DNA from 3 places in the Psychrobacillus syltrankelensis genome. Region 2 is predicted to be linked to each of the others. Evidence: riboswitches for the same ligand, from Rfam matches in the RefSeq annotation. Region 2 holds a riboswitch; each other region holds the start of a gene.
What was found. Region 2 has a riboswitch for S-adenosylmethionine ahead of metA (homoserine O-acetyltransferase MetA). Riboswitches for the same ligand answer to the same signal wherever they lie in the genome.
Positions count from the first base shown of each region.

Region 1: it holds a riboswitch for S-adenosylmethionine, as region 2 does, so the genes downstream of both, ACTSKG_RS07500 (methionine ABC transporter ATP-binding protein) here and metA (homoserine O-acetyltransferase MetA) in region 2, are expected to answer to the same signal.
Region 3: it holds a riboswitch for S-adenosylmethionine, as region 2 does, so the genes downstream of both, ACTSKG_RS11325 (O-acetylhomoserine aminocarboxypropyltransferase/cysteine synthase family protein) here and metA (homoserine O-acetyltransferase MetA) in region 2, are expected to answer to the same signal.

Region 1 is NZ_CM144227.1:1,497,994-1,508,324, forward strand. Features, by position in the region: gene ACTSKG_RS07480 (TVP38/TMEM64 family protein) at 534-1,175, opposite strand; gene ACTSKG_RS07485 (AzlC family ABC transporter permease) at 1,343-2,050, shown strand; partial or broken gene ACTSKG_RS07490 (hypothetical protein) at 1,991-2,128, opposite strand; partial or broken gene ACTSKG_RS07495 (AzlD domain-containing protein) at 2,082-2,363, shown strand; SAM riboswitch class I at 2,463-2,570, shown strand; gene ACTSKG_RS07500 (methionine ABC transporter ATP-binding protein) at 2,726-3,751, shown strand; gene ACTSKG_RS07505 (methionine ABC transporter permease) at 3,741-4,403, shown strand; gene ACTSKG_RS07510 (MetQ/NlpA family ABC transporter substrate-binding protein) at 4,420-5,289, shown strand; gene ACTSKG_RS07515 (M20 family metallopeptidase) at 5,304-6,509, shown strand; gene ACTSKG_RS07520 (CsbA family protein) at 7,388-7,645, opposite strand; gene ACTSKG_RS07525 (PDZ domain-containing protein) at 7,654-8,817, opposite strand; gene ACTSKG_RS07530 (S41 family peptidase) at 8,903-10,324, opposite strand.
Region 2 is NZ_CM144227.1:781,077-791,407, forward strand. Features, by position in the region: gene ACTSKG_RS04020 (YvrJ family protein) at 1-48, shown strand, start outside; gene fosB (metallothiol transferase FosB) at 516-935, opposite strand; gene ACTSKG_RS04030 (hypothetical protein) at 1,091-1,597, opposite strand; gene ACTSKG_RS04035 (histidine phosphatase family protein) at 1,671-2,252, opposite strand; gene ACTSKG_RS04040 (GrpB family protein) at 2,271-2,801, opposite strand; gene ACTSKG_RS04045 (alpha/beta hydrolase) at 3,183-3,821, opposite strand; gene ACTSKG_RS04050 (DUF1572 family protein) at 3,827-4,339, opposite strand; gene ACTSKG_RS04055 (aldo/keto reductase) at 4,469-5,401, shown strand; gene metA (homoserine O-acetyltransferase MetA) at 5,667-6,575, opposite strand; SAM riboswitch class I at 6,660-6,771, opposite strand; gene abc-f (ribosomal protection-like ABC-F family protein) at 6,905-8,767, opposite strand; gene ACTSKG_RS04070 (RAxF-45 family protein) at 8,879-9,010, opposite strand; gene ACTSKG_RS04075 (hypothetical protein) at 9,084-9,305, opposite strand; gene ACTSKG_RS04080 (sporulation protein) at 9,400-9,795, opposite strand; gene ACTSKG_RS04085 (AI-2E family transporter) at 9,801-10,331, opposite strand, start outside.
Region 3 is NZ_CM144227.1:2,358,428-2,368,758, forward strand. Features, by position in the region: gene ACTSKG_RS11320 (homoserine dehydrogenase) at 1-979, opposite strand, end outside; gene ACTSKG_RS11325 (O-acetylhomoserine aminocarboxypropyltransferase/cysteine synthase family protein) at 1,109-2,401, opposite strand; SAM riboswitch class I at 2,521-2,636, opposite strand; gene ACTSKG_RS11330 (glycerol-3-phosphate acyltransferase) at 2,775-3,419, shown strand; gene ACTSKG_RS11335 (YdcF family protein) at 3,434-4,021, shown strand; gene ACTSKG_RS11340 (GIY-YIG nuclease family protein) at 4,783-5,136, opposite strand; partial or broken gene ACTSKG_RS11345 (DUF2087 domain-containing protein) at 5,201-5,488, opposite strand; gene ACTSKG_RS11350 (DUF2087 domain-containing protein) at 5,516-6,313, opposite strand; gene ACTSKG_RS11355 (M3 family oligoendopeptidase) at 6,435-8,132, shown strand; gene ACTSKG_RS11360 (RDD family protein) at 8,150-8,557, shown strand; gene ACTSKG_RS11365 (lysoplasmalogenase) at 8,676-9,329, shown strand; gene pepT (peptidase T) at 9,366-10,331, shown strand, end outside.

The sequences.
Region 1 (10,331 bases), 720 kb from region 2:
CATAAATAGCATTTAATTATTAAAACACGAGCAATACTTAATTTATTGATTGGAGCGACAGGCGGCGACTCCTGCGGGATGAGTGAGACAGATGAGACATCACAAACGACGCGAATGCGGCGGTGATGGCTCATCGCTCACCCCGCGGAAAGCGTCCGCCGATAGCGGAAATCATGCTGATTTATGTAGAGTAATTTATACATATTCTCACATTTCGCTTTAATATTGTTTGTGTTTTATGCTCTATCTTTAAATTATGAAATTGATTCATCTTATAAAAAAAACGAATAATTTCCCTCTCTCTATTGTACAAAACATACAGTAGAGAAGGAAATTATTCGAAGTTAAAATTTAAAGTTTCTTTAGAGGGTGGCAGGTATCTTGCCTTCACTTTACCAATATTAGATGAATTATCTTTAAAGTGAAAATATCGGTATTTAGGCGGTTTCCGATTTACCGATTACTTCATAACCTCTTGCTATAAAATCCGGATAGTAAACACTACGATAATATCAATCATGATAGCAACTAAGTTACTCAAATCTTTTCACCTCAGTGCTCCGTCTCTCGTCACGATTTAATTTATAGTCCTCTTCCAACTTGTTATTTATTCTTTTTTCCACACTTTTCCCAACAAACCAAAGCATAACAACAATTAGAACTACTATTATCGTTCTTACAGGCTGCGTTACAAGTGCTTTGATATCAGATCCAATGAAGCTTACTACTAATATCATGATCAATTTACCTAATGTGACCGTCCATAAGTACGTTTTCTTTTTTATGTTAGACAAGCCCGCAACTATATTCACAAGTGCAGATGGAGTAAAAGGAAAACAAATGAGTAAAAATAATGGTCCAAAACCATTTCTCTCCACCCATAATATTAACTTTTGGATTTTCTCATGTTTTGTTATAAAGCCTAACACTCTAGCACGTCCATACTTGCGAATAACTAAAAAAACTGTGTAAGCCCCCGCAGCGGAGCCTACCCACGATAATAAAAATCCGAATAACATTCCGTATGCATTGACATTCGCTACGATAAAAACTACTAAAGGTAAAAAAGGTAGAAAAGCTTCTAAGAAAGGTAGAAGAACTCCTATCAATGGTCCTAACGCTCGGTAATCGTGTGTTAAATTAGTCAATGTTTCAAATGAAAACCAGCTAGGCATGATTACTCTCCTCTACGAAATAAATAAGTAATTCTCCACTCGGAGATAAAGAAATTGGGTTTACAAACTATGTATATTTATACTATTCCCAATTTTCGTATGTATAAAACTTTTGATATATAGTATAATTTGTTCATTCTATTTTTAAAAGGGGGTTAGAGCTTATTATGAATAATAATTCATTTCTAAAAGGATTAAAAGCAGGAATTAGTATTGCAATTGGCTATTTCCCAGTAGCATTAACGTTTGGTTTATTGGCAAAAACCACTGGTCTCTCCATTATGGAAGCAACAGCTATGAGTGTATTTGTTTTCGCAGGTGCGTCCCAATATATGTCATTGACGCTAATTTCAAACGGAGTTGATCCCATTTTAATTGTATTAAATACGTTTGTCGTTAATATTCGTCACTTCTTAATGACGGCTGCGTTGAATGAAAAGATGCACAGTGAAAAAAGATGGATTAAAGGAATATATGCTTTTGGTATAACTGACGAATCCTTTTCTGTGCTAGCTACTCAAAAAGAGGATAAAGTACGTACTTCTTTTGCATTTGGGGTAGCCCTGATTGGTTATAGTAGTTGGGTTTTATTCACGGCTATCGGCCATGTCATTGGCGCCAACCTACCTGCTTTTTTGCAAGCAGCTATGTCTATTGCTTTATATGCTATGTTCGTCGGGTTATTAGTGCCTTCTATGCGTGGGAATCGAAAAGTAGTAGTGCTCGCTTTATTCGCTGCCATTATTAATGGATTCTTTTATTGGACAGAATTATTATCAACAGGTTGGGCTATTTTAGTAGCTACGCTTGCATCTTCAATATTGGTTGAAATTATTTATGCGAAACGTAGTATTAGTTTGCCGGAAGGAGCTTAAACGAATGGGTACTTGGTATTGGTGGACACTACTTGGAATGGCTATTGTCACATACATTCCGAGGGTTTTTCCACTGACTTTTTTAGAAGGAAGAAAATTACCACCTGTTGTCTCGGGTGTATTAAGTAATATTCCATTTGCAGTGCTAGGAGCGTTAATTTTTCCAGCAATTTTATATGTACAACAAGGGAATCTATTATTCGGAGTTATTGGAGCAATTGTCGCTTTTACCCTTGCAATTATCTACTCGAATGTCATGGTCGTAGTATTAGGAACTATCAGTGTTTTGGCAATATATAGTTTAATATTTTAATAATTTTGAATTATTTTATTTTGGAAGTATGCTTGACGTTTTTGGTTTTATTGTTTAATGTTGGTATCAATTCTTACAACAATTACATAGCACATCACTTTCTTATCAAGAGAAACCGAGGGACAGGCCCTATGACGTTTCGGCAGCAGATTCACTTTTGAACACTGTGCCAATTCCTACGAACAATTAATGTTCGGAAGATGAGAACGAGATTGTTTTTCAATTTTTCGAAGAGCTTTCTTTTTCTTATCTGCTAACAGATAAGAGAAAGGAAGCTCTTTTTCGTTCCCCTGTCAGAAAGTTAGATAGCTGTAATTTATTGTCTGTAAAGAATTAACTAACTTTTCAGGAGGTTATTAATAATGATTGAATTTAAAAATGTTTCCAAGACATTTCTTCTTGGCAAAAGGGAGGTGCATGCAGTAAGAAATGTTTCATTAACCGTGAACGAAGGTGAAATATTTGGCATTATCGGCTTTAGTGGTGCTGGTAAAAGCACTTTATTGAGACTTGTCAATATGCTAGAGCGTCCATCCGCTGGAACCGTTATGATTCAGAATATTGATGTCAATTCACTATCTCCCAAAGAGCTACGAGAAAGACGCCGCAATATTGGGATGATTTTTCAAAACTTTAATTTATTTAACTCTCGCACGGTTGCAGGAAATATTGCATACCCACTTAAACTTGGAGGTTTACCAAAACAAGAAATTAATCAGCGAGTAGAAGAATTATTACAATTTGTCGGTTTATCCGATAAGTCGAAGGATTATCCAGACCAATTATCTGGAGGACAAAAGCAACGAGTAGGAATTGCTCGGGCATTAGCCACCTCTCCGGATGTGCTCATTTGTGATGAAGCTACTTCAGCATTAGATCCAGAAACAACCGCGGAAATACTCCGTTTATTAAAAAAAGTAAATCAAGATCTTGGTATAACAGTTTTACTAATTACACATGAAATGCATGTCATACAATCTATTTGCCATCGTGTAGCAGTAATGGAAAATGGCGAAGTAATAGAATCTGGAGATGTTTTTGATGTATTCACCAATCCGCAACATTTAACGACGCAACGGTTTATCCGATCTGTTCAACAAGATTTACCTTCTGAAACCATTTTAAAAGAGTGGCGGTCTAGAGGCGGAAAGAAATTATATCGCGTTATTTTCAAAGGGGATATTACAAATGATGCGGTACTGTCGCAAGTAACCCAAAAGCATCAAGTTCACTTTAATATCGTCTATGGCTCCGTTCGAGAACTACAAGAAAAACTTTTTGGGAATTTACTAATCTCTTTTGAAGGTAATTCCGAAGCGATTCAAAAAAGTCTAAGTGACCTAGAAACAATTGTTGACATTGAGGAGGTTGCGCACCATGAAAGTTGATTGGACAACATTTTGGCCTCGAATTGTAGAATCGACTGGGGAAACTATCGTCATGGTCATCACTACATTAATATTCGGCTCTATTCTTGGAATCGCCATTGGTTTATTACTTTTTGTTACACGAGAGAAAAATATTTTGGAAAATAAGGTCTTATTTCAAGTGTTAAATATTTTGATTAATATTATTCGACCTATTCCATTTATTATTTTCTTAGTTGCCATTTCACAATTAACGAGATTAGTAATTGGTACAACAATTGGAACGGCAGCTGCCATCTTCCCAATGACAATCGTTGCTTGCTTTTCGATAGCCCGTGTCGTGGAAAATAATTTAGTAAGTATTGAACCAGGGGTAATTGAAGCTGCTCAAGCAATGGGTGCTAGTCCCATTCGAATCATATTTACCGTACTGATTCCCGAAGCGCTTGGACCACTGATTTTAGGACTTACATTTATTAGCGTTAGTTTAATCGATTTTTCTGCCGTTGCAGGTACAGTTGGTGGTGGCGGTTTAGGACATCTTGCCATGACTTACGGATACCAACGCTTTGATGGTAGTGTAATGGTCGTAACTGTCATTATTTTAATTGTTCTAGTGCAACTCGCACAATGGCTAGGAAATACTTTATCAAAAAAATTTATGAGACGATAGAAAGAGGAGTTTTGATATGAAAAAGTTTAGTTTATTTTTATTAGCAATTATTGCTGCAATTTTACTAGCGGCATGTGGAAATGAAAAAAGCGGAGATTCAAATACAAAAGAAAAAGTAAAAGTGAAAATTGGTGTAAACGGTTCGGATGGCGTCCAGTGGCCAATTTTGAAAGAAAAAGCTGCTAAAGAAGGCATTGAAATTGAGCTAGTTGAATTTGCCGATTACACTTTACCAAATAATGCGCTTGCTAACGGAGATATAGATTTAAATGCATTTCAACATATGTCTTTCTTAGCGCAGTATGTAAACGAAAGTGGCAATGATATCGTGCCAATTGGTTCCACAATGTTCGCTCCACTTGGGATTTATTCCGAAAAAATTAAAGATATCTCTGAAATAAAAAAAGGCGATAAAATAGCGATTCCAGACGATCCATCTAACCAAGCACGTGCACTTCGTTTATTAGAAGCAGCTAAACTTATTACATTAACAGATGATTTTGGTCTATTCGGAGATCCTTCTAAAATTGCAGAAAACCCATTAAATCTAGATATTATTCCAATGGTCGCGCAACAAACACCTCGAGTATTACCAGATGTAACAGCGGCAATTATTAATAACGGTGTGGCAGGTCAAGCTGGTTTTTCACCAGGAGAAGATCCAATTTTTAAAGAGTCGGGGGATAACGAATCCACTTATCCATACGTAAACATAATTGCAGCACGAGCGAAAGATAAAGATAATGAGACGTTTAAGCGCATTGTGGAATTATATCATGAAGATGATATTAAAAATGCCGTTACAGAAGATACAAAAGGCGGTTCCTTCCTAGTGGTTCTTTCGCAAGAAGAATTAAATAAAACATTCAAAGATCTTTTAAAATAAAGGAGGAAAATAACATGAGTATCGCAATAGAAAAAAGAGATATAATCACTAATTCAATTGAGCAAAATCGGGAACTCTACATTCAAACAAGTCAAGAAATCCATGCAAATCCCGAAATTGGAAACAAAGAATTTTATGCAAGTGCAAAACATGTGGAACTTCTTAAAAATGCAGGCTTTGAAGTAACTACAGCAGTTGCAGAGCATGAAACATCTTTCTTTGCTGTTAAAGATAGTGGCAAAGAAGGAGCAGCAATCGCTTTTTTAGCTGAATACGATGCACTTCCTGGTATTGGTCACGCTTGCGGTCATAACATTATTGGTACAACTAGTGTAGCTGCAGCAATTGCATTAGCAGAAACATTACCTGAAATTGGTGGACGTGTCATCGTTCTTGGCACCCCTGCTGAGGAGGGCGGTCCAAATGGGAGTGCAAAAGGAAGCTTTGTGAAGCATGGTTATTTGAAAGATATCGACGCTGCTTTAATGATTCATCCTGCTGGAAAAACTTCCTTAACTAGTGAAACACTTGCTGTAGATCCATTAGAGTTTCATTTTTACGGAAAAGCTGCGCATGCATCCGGTTCACCTGAACAAGGCATAAACGCATTAGATTCGGTCATTCAGCTATTCAATGGAATAAATGCACTACGTCAACAATTACCATCGGACGTTCGTATTCACGGTATCATCACGCATGGTGGCGATGCCCCAAACATTATCCCTGACTATGCGTCTGCTCGCTTCTACATTCGTGCTGAAACTTGGAAAAAAACAGAGGAAGTCGCAGAAAAGGTTCGTGCGATCGCAAACGGAGCAGCCCTAGCAACTGGTGCTTCCGTGAAGATTGAACGTTTTCAAAATGAGGTACAAGACTTCGTATTAAATTCTGTATTAGATGAAGTAATTCATACTGAACTAGAGGCCATCGGAGAAGTAGTTCATCTCGAAAAACGAAAAGGAAAAGGCTCAACTGATGCTGGAAACATCAGTTACTTAGTACCTACCGCGCATCCACATATGAAAATTGGACCCGACGACTTAATTGCACACACGATTGAGTTTAGAGAAGCAGCCAAATCAAAAGAAGGTGACGAAGCGCTTATTAAAGGAGCAATAGTACTCGCAACAACCGGCTATCGCATTTTAACAGATGCAGAATTACTGCATAACATTCGTAAAGAATTCGAAGCCTCCTTAGCCCGAAAAGAAGCGGAATAGTGTACTTTCTAAAAAAAACGCAAGCTTTAAGTGCATCCTGTATTTACTATTTCAAGAGTGCTTTGAACGAAACATTGACTACACTATTACCGTAGTAATTTGGCTCTTGAAGTGACTGCGTCACTTCAAGAGCCATTTTTTTCGGTAATCTTGTGGCGGATGTTTGTCCGTCACCCTCTTGGAATTTGTGAGGACATGATGCGTTTGGTTTGTATAATTAGAGAAAAAATACTTTCCTACTCTTTTAAAAGCGGACGAAGATACAATTTCGTCCGCTCAGCGTAAATGCTCAACTAAGAAGTTAAAAACTGTCATAGAGCGACTAATTGTAAGATGAAAGTTACAGATTCTACACTGAAAGCAACAAAATCCTTGAAGAAAGCAACCATTTCTCAATTTAATATGATCGTTAGTTAAGGAACTACATTTTATCCGGATGCACAAAATTTCACCAAAATATTAAAAATCAATAGCATCTCTTATTCAACAACTATTAAAGGATGGCATGATCACAACGTTTACTTAAACTATTTCTATCCTCTTAGCGATAGCTGGGCTAAATCTTCTTGTTAGTACAACTCACTTAATGGATTGTAGTGAAAGGTGTGGCGACTCCAGACGGAGGCCAACAGGATGTTGGTCACGAAGGCATTGCCACACGATGTGGCGCTCTTAGCCTTCGTTCCTCGTAGAAAGATGAGCCATCACAACGAACGCGTGAGCTGTAGTGATGGTTCATCTCTCACCCTGCGGAACGCGTCCACCTGAAACGGAAATCTGCGGTATTATCTAACTCTTAAAAGTACTATGAACACTGGTGTCACAGGACGATAATGCATATAATTTCTTATTCTGTAAAAAAACATCAGCCCCTCTATTTAGGGAGCGGATGTTTTATTTTTGTCTCGATTTTTCATATGTGTCGCATACCAAAATCCACTTGTTAAAGATGCGGCATCTATAATATAAATCCACCATCTATGCGTGTATCCAGCGTACACCGATGCGGCAAATAGGGCAACCGTTAATACTAAAGAGACATAATGATTAAATGTTATACGAGTAAATAGTATAACTAGCAGTGCCGGAACAAAAATGGCTAATATTATTTGTGTTGATAAAGATAATGTTTCCATAATTCCTCCTACCTAACTAATATTAAGCCTAAACGATAATGATCGTGTTTGAATAGTATATGCTGCCGTAGACGGAGCTCTCCCCCCGTATCTAATACTTCCAAGCGGCAGTGAGCGGCATTAACTTGAACGGCTTCATATAGTTCGCTTTCATTTGTCACTTTTCGACCATTCACTTTCACAATACATTCACCGATGAGAAGTCCCATTTTCTCTGCAGGTGAATCTTCTAATACTGCAGCTATCATAACTCCATTCGACTGTGGAGATACAGCAAATGTTCCAGCCATTTCTTTTTTATAAGCAATATATGAAATAGCTAATCTAGCAATGATTCCAATAATCATCGCAATTATACTTATAATTGGCATTAGAAAACCTATTGAGGCAATGATCACGATTACAATTCCTAATTGCCAAACTTGTTTCCCTAATTTAGGGAAAAACTCCAATGCAAGTGACCTTCTACTTTTTTGTTGGAATCCAATGACAAATGGAAATAATATTAGTGAAAATGTTGATTCTCCAAGTGTAAATTGCGGCCAATAAGGGAGGTAGGAAGTAATCACATCTCCGGGTATAACCAGTAAAATCGGTAATAACCACAAGCGTTTCGTTACAAATTCAATTGCTTCACTACCTCTAGCTGTTTTTACTAAATTTGGAGAAGCATTTGCTCCGCCGTGCTTGTGAATAAGAATTCCCTCCACAAATAACAACAAACCGGCTAAAATAGCTATTGGAACAATTGCTTCCTGCAATATATTAAAACCAGTAATATTCCAAGAAAATAAATGAAAAGACCAATCATTCATATTCATAAAATACAGCGTAAGTACGCCTAATGCCATTGCATAAATGGGTGAACCAAGTTGGTATACAAAGAATAATATAAATATAATCATCCATGCACTATAGATAAATAGCCATAAAGATGGAACGACCAGTCCTACGAAGACACTGATGATTGAGAGAACAATTGCCCAAACATACCCATCCAATAAATGCTTTATCTCTGTCCAACCCCATAAAATTCTAGTGCGGAAATGCTTTCTTTCTCTCTTCACACGAAAATAACCAATTAATATGGAGAAAAGAAGCGTAATATACACTGCAGGATGGAGGAAAAAGAGTCCAATTCCTTTAGCCAATTCGATAAAAATATCTTCCATTATACGCAAACCCCTCTCTTACAACTATCCGTTCTACTATTGTAACAAACGAAGAGGGCTTTGCGTATAGGATTTTAGGATAATCTTATTTTTTCAAATTGTGGATTAAATAACTTATCCCCATTTGTAATTGCTTATCGTTCTCTTTTCTAGCTCTATAGTCCATAAGTGTCTTAGAAAGTGATTGGAAAAGGAGATCATCTATTTCATTATTTGCCTCAAGTTTACTATCTTTACGGTATTTTTCTACTGCTTTCATAGTATCTTCATCAAAATAACCATCTTTTCGCACAATATTGTAACCTAATGCTGCTAATATATTTTGAGCGTATTTTATTTCTTCTCCAAAATCGCCTACTCTAAATTCACCATGAGGATATTTAACGTCCATTGTATACAATTCCTCTGGCTCAACTTTTAGATCTGCTTCAATGCCTTTATGATGAATCCATTCTTGTTTTGGTGTAAGCCATTTATGAGTAGAGATTTTCAGCTTGCCCCCATTTGAAAGTGGATGCGTTTCTTGGACAGTACCTTTTCCAAAACTTGTTTCACCAACTATCATCGCACGGTTGTTATCTTTTAATGCACCGGCCAATACTTCACTAGCAGAAGCACTGCCACCATTTTGTAATAACACTGTAGGAATTTTATTTAAATACGGCTTTTCCTTACTTTCCGTGTTCAGCATCTCGAGAACCCCATTTGGATCTTGCATATAAGCAAAAGTTTTCCCATTTTCCAGTAAGGTACTAGCAATTGATGCCACACTAAATAAATAACCACCAGGATTACCTCTCACATCAATAAGAAGGCCATCAATCCCTCTGTCCATTAATGATTTTGTTTGTTTTTTCCATTCCTCACCTGTATTTTCTCCAAATATAGAAATGGTAACAAGTCCAATCGAATATCCATTTACTTCATATACTTCACTTGAAACTGAATGCAGAGCAATCGTTTCCCGTTTCATATGTAACTCAACATGCCGTTCCTCGCTAGAACGATAAACTGTCATTTTAAGACTCGTTCCTTTTTCGCCACTAAGCATTTTGACAAGCTCGGACAATGATTTTCCATCAAGTCTTTCTCCATTTACTCTAACAATTTCATCTTGAGGTTTTAATCCTGCTTTAAAAGCGGGAGAGTCTTTAAGAGGTGCTACTACAATAAATTTTCCACCTGAAATCGTAATTTCTGCACCAATTCCTACTCGTTCTTCTGCAAGAGATGCATCATGTGCAGTCGCTTCCTCTTTTGTTAAATACGTACTATGCGGATCTTCTAAAGCCTGTGCCATTCCCCGTATAGCACCTTCCACGATTTGTTTATCATTTTTTGAAAATACCGCTTCCTTTTTAATTAATTGAAATGCCTCATCAATTACTTGAGTATTACTTATAGCCGTCGTTTGTTGTTTAGTTGATGATTTTCCGAACCATAAGTACATCACACCGAGCAAAATAATAAACAAAAATACATATAAAAAAATCCGACTTTTGCGCAAGCTATAC
Region 2 (10,331 bases):
CAAAATATAGCTACCGTAGTTAACAAGAGTATAGAAAAAAGAAAGTGATGTAGCAATTTGAAATAAACATATATCCTGTTGATTAGATAAACTGCACTAAAAACTTATACTTTCTAAAAGGAAGAAGATAATACACTGAAGCATGCTTTCTATAAAGAAAATCTACCAGTAGTAAAAAGTAATCCATCCAGAGTAATAACTCAAAAATGGATTACTTTTTTCAAGTAAATGAGATAAGTATCATAATGAATTAGGTAATTTTTAGTTTTGAAATATAGATAAACCCTTCGTATAGATGACATTTAATAACTGAAGAGCTTCAAAGTGAGTTATTTCGCCGATTTATTCCAGCCTGACATATTGCAATAGACCGAGCTGCTTTTGATTGTCCTAACATTTCTTTAAATATTCCTTTTTTTCGCATACACGTTATCTTATAATCCTTTTATGATTTCAAAATGAGATTCTTACCATAATTGTCCTCGTATAATGCCACTCCTATTTTGAATCTTTAGCTAATCGTAAAATTCCATATGCGCTTTTTTTTGTTTGTAATAATCCATTCTTTCTTGTAGAGTTCCGGTATGAAATTCAAATTTATGTCCATCTAAATCAGTAAAGTAAATTGATTTTTTATCTCTTGCATCTCTTTGGCGGCCAGCAAGTATATTTACATTTAAATCCTGTAGTTTTTTATATGTATTATCAAAGTCTGCTTCTGAAATTGAAAAAGCTATATGTGTGTAGGATTCAATTATTTTATTACGAGGTATATCTTCTTCATTCAAAGCAAGCCACATACCATTTAAATCAAAATAAGCTGTACTTCTTCCTTTCACTAATAAACTAGCTTCAAAAACATCTTGATAGAACTTAATTGATTTCTCTAGGTTAGAGACAGAAAATAAAAAATGATTTAAGCCTTTTATAGCCATTCCATAAAACCCCTCACTTATTTAAAAAAATTGACTATATTTATCCACTATCTCCTATATATTAATAAAGCTCATTTAAGCAATACTGTTGTAATTCATTTACAAAGAGAATCTATTGTATTATTTATTTTGGATTATCGAATGAAACATTTACTTTAATGAATACTTTTTAAAATTTTTAAAAGAGTGTCCTTTTCTCCTTTTATCCAAATATCATATGCCTGCTTATTGTTAGCAGGTATTACTGCATGTATTTCAATCCATGTTTCATTATTATTAGCCGCTGCAGGATTACTTCGTTTAAGAGTAAAGACTTTACCTTTACCAATATCTGTTTCTACATCTTCCGTATTCAATATTTCGCTATGGTTTGGCAAAGTAGAATTGTAATCACCATAATACCCAACCAGAGATATTCCACCTACTGTCTGTTTATTTTCGTCATCAAAAAACAATTCATTCTCGTTTCCTCTTTTTGACCATTTCGAAGGAAAAGTAAAATCAAGTTTACTAAGATTTATGTTTTTGTCATTTTCTCCTGCTACTTTAACTTCTTTCGTATTTGAGATTTCTACATTTTTTTCATTTCCATTACAACCTATTAATCCAAAAGAAATTATTACTGTGATCATAGAAGTCAGTAATTTTTTAAAGTAATTCATTAATCTAGCATCCTTTCGATAAATTATTCGTTGTCTACTACTGTGATTTCAAATTCCCTATTACTTTCAAAGCTTAGATAGGATAACCAGCGCATAGGGATATATCATCATCTATTCTCTTAACATCAATTAAATGCATATCACGAAAAGTAAGCCTATATATATCGGGCATTGCAAGCTGCTCCCAGAAGTGAACATCATATTGTGGATCAAAATAGTTCATGATTAATACCATTATATTGCCATGCGTTCCGATAGCGATGTTTTGGCCTTTGTATTTATCAAGAACTTGTATCGTTGCAGCAACGCCTCTTTCCTGAGCAATATTATTTGATTCACCACCATCTAAAGAAATATCAAAATTAGACCACACTTTTTTGATCGCCTCATTAAAATCTGCTACTGGCCGGTCAGACAATATCCGTTCCTTAAACCCATCAATAATTTCGATATCTTTACCTAATTCATTAGCAATCCCTTCAACTGTTTGCACAGCTCTTTTAAATGGACTAGAAATAACATGATTTATATTCTCCATCTTCAGAAGTCTAGTCATTCTCCTTGCATCTGCCATTCCACTTTCAGACAAAGGTCTTCCTAGCTCGTCTGGTGTATAGGTAGAATGTGCATGTCTAACAAAATATAAATTTGTAATCAAAAATAATTCTACCTCCTAAATAGTTCTTTTCGTAAATATACTTCTCACAAATGGCTCCTTTAAATCGGTATATTCCGTTATTTCAATATTTCCGCGGGCAGCATAGCTTATTTTCAACCTTTTATATTCTTCTCTAGCTTTTTCATTTGCATTTAAATAATCTCTGAAAAAAACAAGATTTCTCCAAAGTTCTTTTTCATAATCAACTACATGAATGAAATGTGTTTTCACTACAAACGTATCATCCGTAAATTTCGCGAATACGATTTCACCTGGTCTCTCCACTTTAAGCCTTAAAAATCCGACCTTATGTAAAGCTTCCGTGAAGGATATATCTACCTTTTCTATATCGTTCACACCGACTAAGATGTCTATTATCGGCTTTGCTACCATGTCTTTGATTGCGGTACTTCCGATATGTTCAATACAATTTGCTCTTATATCCATTTGTTTTAGTAATGCTTCTTTAACTCTAGTAAATTCTGTCTTCCATTCATTTGTATAAGGCATTAGTTTCACTTCGTCTTTATTTAATCCAAGCTTCAGAGTGAATTACCCCCTTGTATTTCATTCACTGTTTATATGTTCTAAAGTAGTCCTGTTAATTGTTTAGTAATGCTTTTGATAAGTAATCCATGTAGGACAAGGATCGAATGGTAAAACACCGAGAGATTACATTGCAAATGGACTAGTCGTATCAAATTCGCCATGTAAGAATTCAACATTATGCTCTTTTAAATAATAAAACTAGTTTCTCACTTTTTAATATTCGTTGTAAATATTGTTCTTCCTTACATAGTTTAATTAAATGATTCACTTGATTTTCATCTTTCTCATTGTATTAACGTATATTTAAATGCATATCGTTCAAAAAATCACCCCTCAAGATGAGTATTATTCGTCATGAAGGGTGAAATATCCTTTTATTTAAATATCTTGTCGTAAAAATTTTAATAAGTCTTTTTGATTTTCTGGTGCTACACCATGTGCAACTGGATAACTTTTAAATGTTACGTTTGCACCTAGTTCGATGAAATAATCTCGACTTGCTATTCCCCATTCAAATGGCAGCATATTATCTAATTCACCATGTGAAATAAATGCATTTAATTGATCAACAGGCTGTATCGAATATTCTTCTTTCACTATTGCTGGAATATATCCACTAAGTGCCACTATTCCTTTTATTCGGTTACCCATTACCAGTGCTAGTGATTGAGCAAGTATAGCCCCCTGGCTAAAACCAAGAAGATAAAGCTGATCGCGATCAATCGTATATTCTTCTACAGTTTCTTCGATAAAAGTTTGGAGATCTTTTAATACTTGATCAAAAATTGCAAGATGGGGTTTTCCTATTCCTTCAATTGTGAAAAAAGCATAACCTGGTGGCTGTGAAATCGGTCCTCTAATACTAAAAATATGGCATTTCTCATGTAAGCTAGATACGAGTCCTACTAAATCATGTTCATTGCTACCCATTCCATGCATTAAAAATAATGCTGGATATGTTCTATTTACATTACTACTATCTGGCGCACTATGAATATAAGTAAATTTTGAAACCATATTATTTATCCCTTCTTTTTGGGTATAGACAAAGTTGTCCACTTGTCTTCAGGAGTTACTTGTTTCGCAATATAAATAATCTGTCCAACATGGCTTGATATATGTGCTATGCATCTTATAACTGCTTCCATGACAGTATGAGGTTGATTTCTAATATAAATTGTTTGTAGTAAATGCTTCTCTTCTATAGTGTCGATTGCATTCAAAAACACATTGCAACCATTCTCCCACATTTTCAATAATTCTTCACGTGACTCTATTGTACTTTCAAACTCCCCATCACGATTTCTATCAGGTTTTTCCCCATCTGTCGTTAAAAAATCAGTCCAGCGAGAAATTAGGTTTCCACTCATATGCTTGACGATAACATCGATACTATTTGATTGTGCATTTGGTGACCAAAATAATGCTTTCTCATCCATTTGCATAATCGCTTTCTCCGTATCGCTTTTCATTTCTTCAAATTTCTTTCGAATAACTCGAACAAAATCAGCATGCAGTTTTGTTATTTCTGACAATCTAATCATCTCCCTTTATTATCATTCCATTTAATAATATCATTAAAAGCAGTTTCCTTTGAGGTTGTTTACAATATTGCTATTATGATAGTGTAACTATTCGGAAAAAGGGAGATGTTTAAACTAGCTATGAGTAATAAAGTAGAAATTGGTAAAACTGGACTATTTGTAAATCCCATAGGACTTGGTACCAATGCCGTTGGTGGGCATAATCTTTTCCCCAACCTCAATGATGAGACTGGAAAAGAAATAGTATGTACTGCTATAAATAACGGAATTGACTTTTTGGATACAGCCTTTATTTACGGTCCAGGAAGATCAGAAGAGTTAATTGGAGAAGTATTGAAAGAAACTAGGAAACGTCAAGATATTGTTGTGGCTACCAAAGGGGCACATAAATTTTTGGATGGAAAAGTGGTAGTGGATAATAACCCAAATTTCCTAAGAGAAACAGTTGAAAATAGCTTGAGACGTCTTCAAACCGATTATATCGATTTATTTTACATTCATTTTCCAGATGAAAACACTCCAAAGGAAGAAGCCATTGGGTCGCTTTCTCGTTTGAAAGAAGAAGGAAAAATACGTGCTATTGGTGTATCAAACTTTACACTAGATCAATTAAAAGAAGGTAATAAAGATAGACATATTGACGTCCTTCAATCCGGTTATAACTTGTTAAAACGAGAGGTGGAGAATGATTTAATACCCTACGCAAAAGAGCACAATATTTCCTTTATACCTTATTTCCCACTAGCCTCGGGTTTACTTACTGGAAAATTTGATAAAAATAGTACTTTTGAAGATGGCCGTTCAAAAAATCCTTTATTCCAAGGAGAAGAATTTGTTCGCAATCTAGAAAAAATAGAACAACTTCGACTAATAGCAAATGATAAAAACGCAGCAGTTTCAAATTTAGTTCTTGCTTGGTATTTAACGCAGGATACAATCGATGTGATTATACCTGGAACGAAAAAATCGGAGCAAGTATTGGATAATATAAAGACCTTAGAAGTGCAGCTTAGCCTACAAGAAATAAAACAAATTGACCAAATCTTCCAATAATCTTCGAGAAGTTGTCTTTAAGCCATTCAATTGGCTAAAAGACAACTTTTCTATCACTTCCTATGAATGATATATCTCGTTTAATATTGTATTTCCTACTAATAAAAAGTTCATCCTTCTTATATCAAATGGCAGATCGAGACCAATTTGTACTTAAGCGAGACTAAAGTAAATGAAATCGTAACCAATTCTGATAAATTCGAGACTAAATCAAAAATCTGCCTATAATTAGGGGGTAAACATCCTCGGACAGCCCCCCTCAATATTATTCCCACTCAAACGGTGTTTCTTGGTAGACATAATAATTCAACCAATTTGAAAATAATAAATGCGTATGAGAACGCCAAGAATTTATCGGTTGTTTCGTTGGATCATCGTCTGGAAAGTAATTTTTAGGTACATCGATTTCAAGTCCTTTATTCACATCACGATTATATTCATCTGCAAGTGTATCTGCATCGTACTCTAAATGTCCCGTGATCATAATATGTTTTTTATCTTCAGATATAACAAGGAAAACTCCTGCATCGTCCGAATTTGCAAGAAGTATTAATCTCGAATCGTTTTGAATTTCTTCAAAAGATACTGCAGTATAACGGGAGTGTGGAGCATTAAACTCATCATTAAATCCTCGAACTAGATTGTTTGTTAGATCGGAAATTCGATGTGTATATACCCCTGAGCATTTTTGGGGCAAATCATATTTCCCAATACCATAATGATGATACAATGCAGCTTGAGCACCCCAACAAATATGTAAAACAGATGTCACGTTGGTTTTGGTCCAATCCATAATTTGAGTCATTTCTTCCCAATAGTCAACATCCTCGAAAGCTAAGTGTTCAATTGGGGCTCCTGTAATGATCATTCCGTCATATCGTCTGTGTTTTATTTGATTAAAAGTAGTGTAAAACGTATCTAAATGCGTTTTACTTACATTTTTTGATTCATGTGTTGCTGTGTTCAAGAACGTTACATTTACTTGAAGGGGTGTATTTCCTAAAAGTCTTAATAATTGTAATTCTGTTCTTTCTTTTTCAGGCATCAAATTTAAAATAATGATGTTCAAGGGGCGGATGTCCTGAGTGGAAGCGCGGTTCTCATCCATCACAAATATTTTTTCTTCCTTAAGCAATTCAGTAGCAGGTAATTTCTGTGGGATATTAATAGGCATCTATTTTGTCTCCTTTTCCATTTACAAAATAAAAAAACCTCTTTTCTAATGGATAAGAAAAGAGGGTTTCCTTCAAGCTCTTTGTTCTTATCTCTCAAGATCATTAACAATCTTGATGGAAGTAGCACCTTTCTGACAAAGTCAGAGGTTGCTGAAGCGTCATAGGGCCATATCCCTCAACTTCTCTTAATAAGAGTATATTATTTTTATTACTAAAATATAAATTTCATAGTATCACTTTCAGAACATTTAAGCAATAAAGATTAAACAATGACACAAAAATTATTTCGGTAATTAGTTTTCAGTTACTAATCTCAAACTTGAAATTATTAAGACTCAAGCCATTGTTCTATTAACTCTTCTAATTCTTTTTCTTTTACATCTCTGATCGAAAGAAGGTTTTCATATTTTGACCAGTCTTGTTCCTTTTCAATTTGCTTCTTTAACAACAGAACTTCCTCTTCTAAATTCCTAATTACTTCTTCAATCTGTCGAATATTTAGAGGCTTTACTTCGATAAGTTTAGTAAGCCCCTTCTTTTGTTCTATAACTGGGACACTCTGCTTTGACTGTTGCTCCTCCCATTTTACACGGGCCCATTGGTAAGGCCCTTCAAAAGTTGTAAGTTGACCTTGATCTAGCCAAGCAGTTCTTGGAAATAATTTATTTAAAAAGTATCGATCGTGAGAAACAGCTAAAATTGTTCCTTGAAAGTCATCTAATGCATCCTCTAAAACTTCTCTTGAATCTATATCCAGATGATTCGTTGGTTCATCCAACATTAATAAGTTGATATCTTGATGCATAAGCTGGGCGAGTCGCAGGCGCATTCTCTCCCCCCCACTTAAATCACCCACTCTTTTGAATACATCTGGTCCGTAAAACATAAATTTAGCAAGTATGTGACGAGCATCTCCTTCTAAAACATTAACTTCACTTCGAAATACATCAATTAGCTTTTCTTTTGGATTGTTTATTTCAAAGTGCTGAGACAGAAATCCAACTCGGACATTACTGCCTAGACGTACACTTCCTGTATCCACCGATAATTCTTGTAAAAGTGCTTTTAGTATCGTAGATTTCCCTGTACCATTACGTCCAACAATGGCAACACGCTCTTTCCAGTACACGTGTAAATTAGCATCTTGAAGAAGCACTTTTTCCCCATATTTTTTCGATACTTGCTCCATGATGATCACTTCTTTTCCACTTCTAGGAGCTGCCTCAAACGATAAGCTCATCTTTTTAGGGTCTATTAGTGGTTTTCTTACCTTTTCCATTCTTTCTAATGCACGTTCCATATTTCTCGCTTGTCTGTGAAGTCCAGCGTTTGGCGGCACTGCTTCATTAGCCCATATTTTTAATCGTTTAATTGCTTCTTTCATTTTCTTTATCTTTTTTTGTTGTTCTTCATATTGCTGAAACTCGCGCATTAATGCATCTTCTTTTTCGATAATAAAAGATGAATAATTTCCGTGATATAACTTTATTTCTCCATCCTCCAAATCAGCAACTTTAGTAACAACTTGATCTAGAAAGTATCGATCATGTGAAATAATAACTACTGTACCCGAATAGGAAACTAAATATTGTTCTAACCATTCAACTGCAAATAAATCTAAATGGTTCGTAGGCTCATCTAGTAACAATAAGTCTGGTTTCGTTAACAAAAGCTTACCAAGCATTATTTTTGTCTGTTCCCCACCACTTAATGTCGTAAATGATAGATGCACAAAAGAGGATAATTGCAAACCCTCTATTACTTTATTGATTTCCGAATCAATCGCATAGCCGTTACGATTAGTAAACTCCTCTTGAATTTCTCCGTATACTTGAAGTAATTTTTCTAACTCCTTAGGGTCCTCAGTGGATAGCTTTCCTTCAAGTTCTTTCATCTTAGATTGTAATTCTATTAGTTCCTTAAATGCAGAATTTAGTACATCGATGCCGGACACATTATTTGAAAATAATGGAATCTGAGCTAAATAACCAATTTTCGTTCCTTTTTTGAAGTGAATCTTGCCCTCATCTGGCATTTCTAAACCAGTTATTAACGTAAGTAGGGTTGTTTTACCACTACCATTACGTCCTACAATCCCTAATTTATCTCCAGTTTTGATAGATAAAGATAAATTTTCAAAAATTGTGTTTCCTCCAAGCATTTTACTAACTTCTTGTATTGTACATATCATATTTTCCGCTTCCTCTCATCTCTGATTTAGCTGGAAGCATTTTTCTGCAAAGAAAAAAGACTGCATATAAGCAGTCTTCTCCTAAAATTTTGGTTCAGAAAGAATGGCTTATCAGCTGTGAAATTCATTAAATTGTCTAAAAAAGGACAGACTAGTCCCGTTAGGCTCAATTTCATGAGTAATCGCACAAGATGTGGATAAAAATTCCAGTATAAATCCATGTGCATTCACAGTGTTTTTCATTCTTTCGTCACCTCCGTTCACTAAGTTGATAATATTTTATCATATCTTTTATATTATGCCAAATAAATTTTTCTTATTTAACTAATAGGTGGTCATTATTTTCATTCTTATCTGGAATTCCAACATCATTTTCCATATCCACTTTTTTATTACCAGTATTTGGAACAGTATTTGGATTTGCATTACCGTTAACTTGGGTTTGTGTATTAGGTGGTCCATTTGAATTTCTGTTGAAACCACAAGCAGATAAGCTAAGCAATAGGAAAACTAATAGCACCACAATCAACTTTTTCATAATATCTCTCCTCATTTTCCATTAGATTGCTCTTTTTTTATTGAATTATCCATAAAAAAACTCCAGCAAAAATTCACTGGAGCTTTCAAAATATCTATTCTTCAATGTCGAAGTTAATCTCGTCTTCGTCATTATATTCGGATCCATTTTCAAATAACACGGTTGTACGTAGGATTAATTTTGTAACTTCGTCATTACCATCAGGTAGCCATCTATCATCAGGTATAATTTCAAAAGGAATCATTTGCATATCTTTTGATGCTACTGTACCTACAAGTTCAATAGAATGTTTGGATACGATTTTGGATACTTCCCCATTTATTAATTTGAAAACTTCTAGTTTAATATTTCCTATTGACTCGTCATCATGTACACCATCAATATATATAGTTCCGGAAAGGTTTATACCATGTTCAATATAAGGATGATCGACCACTGTGTCAATTTTAATCGTTTGTACTCTTATAGAAGATTCAAACTTCTTCGCCATAACTCTCAGTCCACCTTGTTATTTGTATACTCATAATGGTTTTCTAAATTCGTTTCATACCTATTATAACGCTTTTTAAATAGTGTATAAAAATGTGAAACAATAACTTTTAATATTGCATAACCTGGAATTCCTAATATTACACCAGGAACACCAAACAATGATCCTGATGTTATCAAAACAAAAATAATCGTAATTGGATGAACATGTAGTGACTTACCCATAATTTGAGGGGATATAAATTTACCTTCCACTAATTGAACTATAGTCCATACTATCGCAAGTTTGATTAACATAAAGGGTGGTGAAACAAGTGCAATGATGGCAGCTGGTGTGATTGCTATAACTGGTCCTAAATAGGGAACAACACTTGTTACCATTGCTATTACTCCAAGTAACAAGGCGTAATCCATTCCGATAATTGTAAATCCTATATAGATCATAAATCCAATACACATAGACACTAATATTTGGCCTTGTATATACGAACTAATTTGTTTATCAATATCTTTAAATACGGAATGTAAATCATCTCT
Region 3 (10,331 bases), 1.6 Mb from region 2:
TAATCATAAACCCTGCTCGTTTACCAATGATCTCTGCATAATCTTCTACCATGACGCTTGCAGTTGGGTACATTCCTGCTCCAGGTCCAACTAGTGTTAGTGTACCGATATAGTTTGTATCTAGAGCGACCGCATTGTTTACTCCTTCTATTGCATATAAAGGATGGTCTGGACCCACTAGTTGCGGGCCTACGGATGCGAAGAGCTCTCCATTTTCATCTTGCTCAATTTCTGCAACATGGCGATAACGTAACCCTTCTTGTTTTGCTCTTTTTACATCTTCTAACGATATACCATCAATTCCAACTACTCGCACATCATCCCAATTTGGTTGCTTCTTAAATGCAAGTGCACTTAATATCATTAACTTCCTGAATGCATCCTGACCAGAAATATCATTATATGGATCTGCTTCTGCATAGCCAAGATCTTGTGCTTCCTTTAATGCATCATTGAATTGACATTCATTTAGTCGCATTTGAGTCAAAATGTAGTTAGAAGTACCATTTAAAATTCCTTGAATTCTTTTCACTGAATTTACTTGAAGTAAATTTTTCAACGTTTTTATAACAGGGACTCCACCAGCTGTTGTTGCTTCGTACCCAATAAATACACCTCGTGATTTTGCCCGTTCGTGAAGAGGAATACTGTATTTAGAAAACATCACTTTATTTGCCGTAATGACGTGACATCCTTTATCAATCGCTTTACATAAATAGCCATATGCCGGTTCTTCGTTCACAATAGCTTCAAATACAACTTGAAGTCCTGGAATATTAATAATATCCTCAAAATCATCTGTTACAAGTACACCAGGCGTTTGTATTCTTTCTTTCGATAAATTATTTACGAGAATAGCACTAATTTCGATGTCCAATCCCAACGACTTTTTTAGATCTTCTTTTTTTTCATTTACAATGTGATAAATTCCTTGGCCGACTGTTCCGAAACCTAGAATTGCTGCTTTTATTTTTGCCATACTTTCTCCTCCAAATGAATCTGCACAATTGAGCTTCCATATTCATAATCTAATAAAATATCGAATCGTATTTTTCGACTGACTATTTTACATATTGTAGACTATCTTTGCCCAATTAACAACAAAATTCTACCTAGAGAGGACATTTGTACTTCCTATAAGTACTTTATCAAGTGCATTTTGCAAATCTTCTACTGCTTCTAGACCTACCGACAAACGGATTAAGTCCTCTGTAACACCTGATTTCACTAAGTCTTCCTGCGTCAGTTGTTGATGAGTTGTAGAAGCAGGATGAATAATTAATGATTTCGCATCCCCAACATTTGCTACATGCGACCAAATTTCAATATTGTCAATAATATGTCGACCTGCTTCTTTTCCGCCCTTCACCCCAAAAGTTAAAATAGATCCAAAACCATTATTTAAGTATTTTTGTGCAAGATCATAAGATGGGTGATCCTCTAATCCAAGGTAGTTAACCCATTCTACCCCTTCATGATTAGATAAATATTCTGCTATTTTTTGTGCATTTTCATTGTGTTTTGGTACTCGCAAATGAAGTGTTTCTAAACCTTGTAAGAAAGAAAATGCTGCTTCCGGGCTTAAGGAAGGGCCGAAATCACGTAGCAGTTGAACACGGAGTTTAACCGCAAACGCTACGTTTGGAACATCGATTCCATATCGTAAGCCATGATAGGTTACGTCTGGTTCTGTAAATCCAGGGAATCTTTCGGAATCCCAGTTAAAATTCCCTCCATCTACAACTACTCCTCCGATTGTTGTTCCATGTCCGCCAATCCATTTTGTTGCAGAATGGATGACCACATGTGCACCATGTTTAATCGGGTTTGCACCATACGGGCTTGCAAATGTATTATCCACAAGTAAAGGTACCCCTACTTCATTTGCAATTGCAGAAACTTTCTCTACATCAAGTACATTTAAGCTTGGGTTTCCAATAATTTCAGCAAAGAATCCTTTTGTTTTGTCCGTTACTGCTGCACGGAAGTTTTCTGGATCTGTTGAATCGATAAATTTCACTGTAATACCGTAGCGTGGCAATGTATGGGCAAACAAATTAAATGTTCCACCGTATAAGTTTTCCGCTGCTATAATTTCATCTCCTGCTCCTGCAATATTCAAAATGGAAAATGCGATTGCGGCCATTCCAGAAGATAAGGCAACAGCAGCTGTTCCTCCTTCTAGTAGTGCAACTCGTTGTTCAAAGACATCTACTGTCGGGTTAGTAATACGGGAATAAATATTGCCTGCCTCTTTCAATGCGAATAGATTTTGAGCATGCTCCGTGTCACGGAATACGAAAGAAGTTGTTTTGTGAATTGGCACTGCACGTGAACCTGTAACTGGATCTGGTTGTTGACCACCGTGTAAAAGAAGTGTTTCTGGTTGGAAATTTGTCATTTTGAATTCCTCCTGTAAAGTAGTTTAGATGGACGCTTAGGGAGGCGGGAGAGGAGTGTTAGAACAAACAAAAAACCCCTCTTCGCTTAAGAAGAGGGGTGCAGTTTCGCAAGTTCCTCCTCTTATCTTCCAAATTCAGAACTTGAATTTGTAGGATTTAGCACCTTTCCAAGTTCAGAACTTGTTGGTTGCCGGGCATCGTAGGGCCTAGTCCCTCCGCCACTCTTGATAAGAGTATTAGATTTAGTTTTCCATCTTGTTACACAGTATAAGATTCTAGTAATCAATTAGTCAAGTGTTTTATTAAATAATTCTGAAACTTCTTTATTTCTCAAACGTTAAATGTAATAGAGAAATTTTTAGGGGTGTTTTAATGATAATTTGGATTATTTGTGTATTAATTATTAGTTATTTAGTTGGAGCAATTCATGGTTCGAAGGTTGCTCAATTGTTTAGTGGAGTCAATATTAAAAATGAGGGGCTAAAAAATTCAGGTGCATCAAACGCAGCAATTGTACTTGGCATGAAATACGGGATTTTGGTTGCACTAATTGATATTTTGAAAGGGGTAATCGTAATTATCGGTACCCGCTATTTCATGCAGCATTTTGCTTTATTTTCCGATGTTGAACAGGACTTATTACTATATTTAGCGGGAGCTTCGGTTATCTTAGGTCATAATTTCCCTATTTACACTCGGTTTAAAGGTGGAAAAGGAACCGCTTCTATCATCGGCATATTATTTGCTATTTATTGGCCTCTTGGACTAATTGGTCTTTTATTATTAATAGGTACAACTTTTTTAACGGACTATTTATTGATCGGTGTATTTGTTTTTTATTTTGTATTTGTGGGCGGGACTATTTGGTTTTCAGAAGGGTATGCCCCTATTGCAATTGCGAGTTTTTTATTCGTCATGGCATTTGTTTTGCATATCGAAAATTTTCGGCGTTTAGTATCTAAAGAAGAACCAAGAATTTCAGCCTTTTTAAGAAAAAAGAAGCCCTCTATGGAATGAAATGAGTGAATTGAATGAAGAAAAAAATGAGGTGGATTGTGCTTATTCCTATATTTGTCATTGCTTCTGGAGGATTTGGTGTGTGGATGCTTACGAGTAAATGGCTAGCAGAGGGTCTTGAACCTAAAGCAGATGGAACCAATGAGTATGCAATCGTGCTTGGTGCAAAAGTGAAAAAAGGAAATATCCCTTCCCTTGCATTACGTTATCGGTTAGACTCAGCGCTAAAATATGCTACGGAGAATCCACATGTGAAGCTTGTCGTATCTGGTGGACAAGGACAGGATGAAGATATTGAAGAAGCAGTCTTTATGAAGAACTTTCTCTTAGAAAAAGGGATTGCGGATAAACGACTTATTGTAGAAGATAAGTCGACCTCTACTTATGAAAATTTGCTATTTTCTCAAGAATTATTGCCCGAAAATGTGACGTCCGTGACAATAATTACAAGTGACTATCATCTACATCGGGCGAAAATGCTTGCTAAAAAAATTGACTGGGATGCCGATGTCGTGTCAGCAAAAACACCGAAAAGTGTGGAAATGAAATTGCGAATGCGTGAACGAGCCGCGCTCTTGAAGACTTATATTGTTGGGAAATGACTCCGAATTTGTTCGGAGTCATTTTTTATTTGCTTTTGATTAGTTATAAGCTGTCTCTTTACCGCTATTTTTAATGTGGTTAATGATCGATGCATAAAGTTCTGCTACGATCTGAGCACTATGACTATTTAAATGAATCCCATCTAAAGTGAGATTAAGCCCTCTTTTTTTGGATGCTCTCGTATACAGGCCCAGTTCTCTCGTTCGGTTGAGGAATGCTCTCGTAAACTGGCCGAGTTCTCTCGTTCGGTCGAGGAACGCTCTCGTATACTGGCGATTTCCTCTCGTTTTGATGGAATGCTCTCGTATATTGGCCGTGTCCTCTCGTTCGGTTGAGGAATGCTCTCGTATACTGGCGATTTCCTCTCGTTTTGATGGAATGCTCTCGTATATTGGCCGTGTCCTCTCGTTCGGTTGAGGAATGCTCTCGTATACTAGCCGTGTCCTCTCGTTCGGTTGAGGAATGCTCTCGTATACTGGCCGAGTTCTCTCGTTCGGTCGAGGAACGCTCACGTATACAGGCGATTTCCTCTCGTTTTGATGGAATGCTCTCGATATTGGACAAGTCCTCTCGTTCGAATGATGAACGCTCTCGTATTGGACGAGTCCTCTCGTTCGGTTGAGGAGTGCTCTCGTATAATGGCCACGTCCTCTCGTTCAAAAGGAATGCTCTCGCATCTGTAGGGGTTACTTTAGAAAAGTAAAGATTTTAATTTGATTAGGAAATAAAAGGCTTCCTTTGAATGGAAGCCTTTTTAGTATCAATCTTTTTTCGTGTGGTAGCCATTGTCACCATAAGGCTGTAATTTTTCCATCCATTTACCCAATAGTTTTTCTAATTCTTTCTTTTCGTCTACGTATTGATTTTCTGAGTTTTTCAGTATCTCCACCTGTTCTATTTCAAATGCGTCTTTGCCAAATTTTTTCCACTCTTCTTGGAGTATTCGGTTTGTATGAGTACCTGTTTCTAACGTGAATTTCGTTCCGTTTAATGTTTTGAAGTTACGTGTAGATGCGACGAATTTTTTGCCGTTTTGTTTATTAGTGATAACATAAATACCGCCTTCAATTTTTACCTCTCTGTATTCTTGTTTAAGTTCTTTTTTTCGATCCATTTTTCTCCACCCTCTACTATCTATCGCCTTGACGAGATTATATTTTTTTCATGACTGAATGAAGTTAATTTTTCACCCAGTACGCACTACCATCATCTTTTCTGCCTAGAAATCCATACTCAATTAGATAGCGTCTTATTGTGACAAAATCAGCATATAAATCTTTTAGTATTGAATTTATTTCTTTTTCACTATATGTTTTTTCTAGTTCAAATCGTTTGATGATTACATACAATGTTGCTAATTTTAGCTTTTCTTTTTTCGGAAACTTTGATAGTGGCCCATCGACGCCTTCAGGGAAAAATTTCTTTTCTACTTCTTCTAGCTCTTCTTTAGTTATTTTGTATTGATCAACTTTCATTTGTATTAGTCCTCTACTCTATTTTTTTACCCAGTATGCACTGCCATCGTCTTTTCTATTTAAAAACCCATACTCAATTAGATAACGTCTTAATGTGACAAAGTCAGCATATATATTTTTTAGTATTGCATTTATTTCTTTTTCACTATATGTCTTTTCTTGCTCAAATCGTTTGATGATGACACGCAAAGTTGCTAGTTTTTGCTTTTCCTTTTTCGGAAACTTTAGTATTGGTCCATCCACGCCTTCAGGGAAAAATTTCTTTTCTACTTCTTGCTGCTCTTCTGCTGTTATATTGTATCGATCGTCTACCATAGTGGCTGTTTTGTGGAGAGGTAGGAATGTGGGAGCGTGATCATCTTTTTGCTTCAATAACTCCATCATTGTTAAGAACATTTTTGCTTGTCGCTCTTTTTCCTTCAATACAAAACGATGGTTCCGTATAGTAGAACTGGTACCGATATTCAGTTCTGTTTGAATTTCTGCATCACTTTTACCGTCATAAAATAAACGGAGCAAGCTATTTTGATGATCGGTTAATCCCGTAAGTTTTTTATTTAGCCCAATTAGATAATGAAATACAGATCCATGCTCCATCACGATATGTCGTTTCATATAACGTTCCGCTTCAAACAATAAACTTTCAGCAGGATAAATAATTCCTTTTTCAATTTTTTCTCCACATAATAGACAAACAAAAAATTCCTTTTCTTCTATATATCCTGCCTTTAATTGTTCTGTATTCGCATTCCAAAATAATTCTGATATTTCCACTAACCAAACACACCCTTTATTTGTTTGTTGATTTACTAACATATTAAACAATTGTCTAAGAATAGTCAATTGTAAAATTTTAGTTGCAATATATCAGAAAATAATGAACAATGGGAATGAGAACGTTTCGAATTTCGAAGAAACGACCGGGAGGAGAATAAACTTGGTAACATTTAAAGATTACGAATACAAACGACCAAATTTGGAAGAAGACAAAGTAAAGTTCCATGAGGCTTTATCAAAGTTTAAGGAAGCATCTTCAGTAGTGGAGCAAAGTACCGCAATTGCAGAATTAAATGCACTTCGCAATGATTTTTCAACACAAGCTAATTTGGTATATATTCGCGCATCAATCGATACGAATGATGAATATTATCAAAAAGAACGAGATTACTTTGATGAAGTAGGTCCAGAAGTTGAAGAACTCGTAACGGAATATTACAAAGCACTTGTCGCTTCTCCTTTCCGTAATGAATTAGAAGAAAAATGGGGTAGCCAGTTATTTGATCTAGCTGACTTTCAGATTAAAGCCTTTTCTTCCGATGTGATATCTCTTATGCAGAAGGAAAACAAATTGGCCTCTGATTATTCTAAACTTGTCGCTTCCGCACAAGTGGAGTTTAACGGCGAAACATTAACGCTTGCACAGCTTGGACCATATGGTGAATCAACTGATCGAGAAGTCCGAAAGAAAGCAACGGAAGCAAGATTTAATTTCTTCCAGGAGCATGAGGCAAGGTTCGATGATATTTATGATCAACTTGTAAATGTCCGCCATGAAATTGCAACTAAATTAGGATATGAAAATTTTGTGGAGCTTGGATATATTCGTATGAATCGTATCGATTACAATGCGGAGATGGTAAAGAAATTCCGTGATCAAGTACGTGATTTTATCGTTCCAGTCGCTACAAAATTATACGAGCGACAAGCGAAGCGTATCGGGCTAGATGAACTAAAGTTTTATGATGAATCGCTTAAATTCTTAAGTGGAAATGCTACACCACAAGGATCTCCTGAGTGGATTGTGGATAATGGTAAGAAGATGTATGAAGAGTTGTCACCAGAAACTGCAGAATTCTTCCAGTTTATGATAGATCGTGATTTGATGGATCTAGTAGCCAAGAAAGGGAAAGAATCTGGAGGTTATTGTACTTTTATCGACAATTATGACTCACCGTATATTTTCTCAAACTTTAATGGAACATCGGGAGATATTGATGTATTAACACATGAAGCAGGTCATGCATTCCAAGTGTTTACGAGCCGCAATATCGGAATTCCTGAGTACGTTTGGCCTACATTTGAATCATGTGAAATTCACTCGATGAGTATGGAGTTCTTCACATGGCCTTGGATGGAATTATTCTTTAAAGAACAAACCGATAAATATAAGTTTGCACATTTAAGTAGCGGACTTCTATTCTTGCCTTACGGTGTCGCAGTGGACGAATTCCAACACATTGTTTATGAAAATCCCGAAATGACTCCTGCTGAGCGTAAAGCAGCTTGGAAAAAAATTGAGGAAATTTATTTGCCTCATCGTGATTATGAAGGTAATAGTTATTTAGAAGCAGGTGGCTTCTGGCAACGTCAAGGGCATATCTACGCTAGCCCTTTCTATTATATTGATTACACTTTAGCTCAAATTTGTGCATTCCAATTTTGGAAGCGTTCAAGAGAAGATCATGAAGCGGCTTGGAAGGATTATTTACACCTTTGCCAGTTAGGCGGCTCTAAATCTTTTACTAAATTAGTAGCTGATGCAAATTTAATTTCTCCATTTGAAGAAGGTTGTGTAGAATCTGTAATTGGTTCCATTGAAGAATATTTAAATAGTGTGGATGATTCCGCTCTTTAATGAAGGATGTGTGTCAAATGTTGAATCCAGCTGGATTTTGGATAAGATTAGGTGCAAATATTTTAGATGGGCTCATCATAGGAATCCCACTAATGGTTATAAGTTTTATCATTACAGGAGAACTTTCTGAATCCTGGTTCACAGTAATTTGTCAAAGCATCTATGCATTGATTGTGCCTCTTTTATGGTCCGGATATACAATAGGAAAGAAGATAGTGGGTATCCGAATTGTGAAAATAGATGAATCAAATGTAGACTTCTGGACAATGCTAAAACGAGAAATTATTGGCGGTCTTGTGTATACACTTACATTTGGAATAGGCACTATCGTTAGTATATTTATGGTAGCCCTACGAGAAGATAAACGAGCAATTCACGATTTTATCGCAGGAACTTATGTAACTTATAATCCACCTGAATATTGAATTATCCAAGAACAAGCATCTTCAAGTCGGATGCTTGTTCTTTTTATATTCGCATATACTATTGCAGGATATTTTCTACCAATAACGAATATAAAATAAAAGGGGTGTCACTATTTTTATGTGGAACAAGATTATTAGTATTTTTATTGCGGTGATGGCGATCATTTATATTTTCTTCATTCCGGTGGATCCAGTATCGACAAAAATAGTATTTAAACTTATCCCCATGCTATTGATTATTTTACTTGCCTATAAGCAATCTAGTGGAGAGTCCAATAAATATAAAATACTTATTATGACTGGACTATTAATTTGTATGCTTGCAGATGGTTTGATTTATTGGTTTATCGCCGGGCTTATAACATTTTTAATCGGGCATATTTGGTATATTATTGCGTTTCGTCATATTAAAACGTCTACTATTCCAAAATGGGCTGCCATTATTCTTATTTGTTACGGAATTGGGATGGCTTTTTGGATTGCTGGAACTCTTTGGACAAAAGGTGATTTTGTTTTAGCCACTGCTGTCATTCTCTATATTATTGTCATTTTATCAATGGGATGGAATGCATTCCAAACAGCTAATAAATTCGCAATTATTGGTGCCATTTTATTTATGATTTCGGATTCTGTGCTTGCCATTAATCGATTTATTGTAGATATTCCTTTTTCGGATGTCCTTATTATGATTTCCTATTATGTAGCTCAGTTCTTATTTGCATATAGTATTTATGCTCATTATTCCGCAACTCGGAAGAATCTGTTAAAATAAACGTAGGCTTTATAATTTGAAAGGGGATTTATTCTCATGAAAGAAAAATTAATCGAGCGTTTAACTCGCTATGCAAAAATAGATACACAATCGAATGCTGCAAGCCTTACTTGCCCGTCTACAGAGGGTCAATGGGATCTGCTTCATTTACTAGAAAAAGAACTTGCAGAAATCGGTCTAGAAGAAATTACGTTAGATGAAAATGGTTATTTATTTGCTACTTTGCCTTCTAATACAGATAAGGATCTTCCGACAATTGGCTTTTTAGCTCATGTTGATACTGCAACTGATTACACTGGGAAAAATGTAAACCCTCAGCGTATTGATAGCTACGATGGTCAAGATATCACATTGAACGAAAACACAATTATGACTGTGAAGGATTTCCCTGAGCTTAAAAATTATGTTGGTCATACACTTCTTACTACAGATGGTACAACACTATTAGGTGCGGACGATAAAGCCGGAATTGCGATTATTATGACTGCAATGGAATACTTCGTTCAAAATCCAGAAGTGAAACACGGAAAAATACGTGTAGCATTTAATCCCGATGAAGAAATCGGTCGAGGACCACATAAATTCGACGTGGAAAAATTCGGAGCAAAATTTGCCTATACAATGGACGGTGGGCCTCTTGGTGAATTACAATTTGAGAGCTTCAATGCAGCCGGTGTTAAAGTTGTAACAAATGGCACAAGTGTACACCCTGGCTCTGCAAAAGGAAAAATGGTGAACTCCATTGGAATCGCTACGAAATTCCAATCACATATGCCAACAGACGAAGTTCCTGAGAAAACAGATGGTTATGAAGGATTTATCCATTTGATGAATGTTAATGGGGATGTAGAGAAAACAGAACTTAGCTATATAATCCGCGATCATGACCGCGAAAAATTCGAAGAGAAAAAGCAGTTATTCCTGGATACTGCTGAAAAGATTAAAGCAGAATACGGAGAAGGTGCTATTTCTGTTGAGTTAAACGATCAATATTACAATATG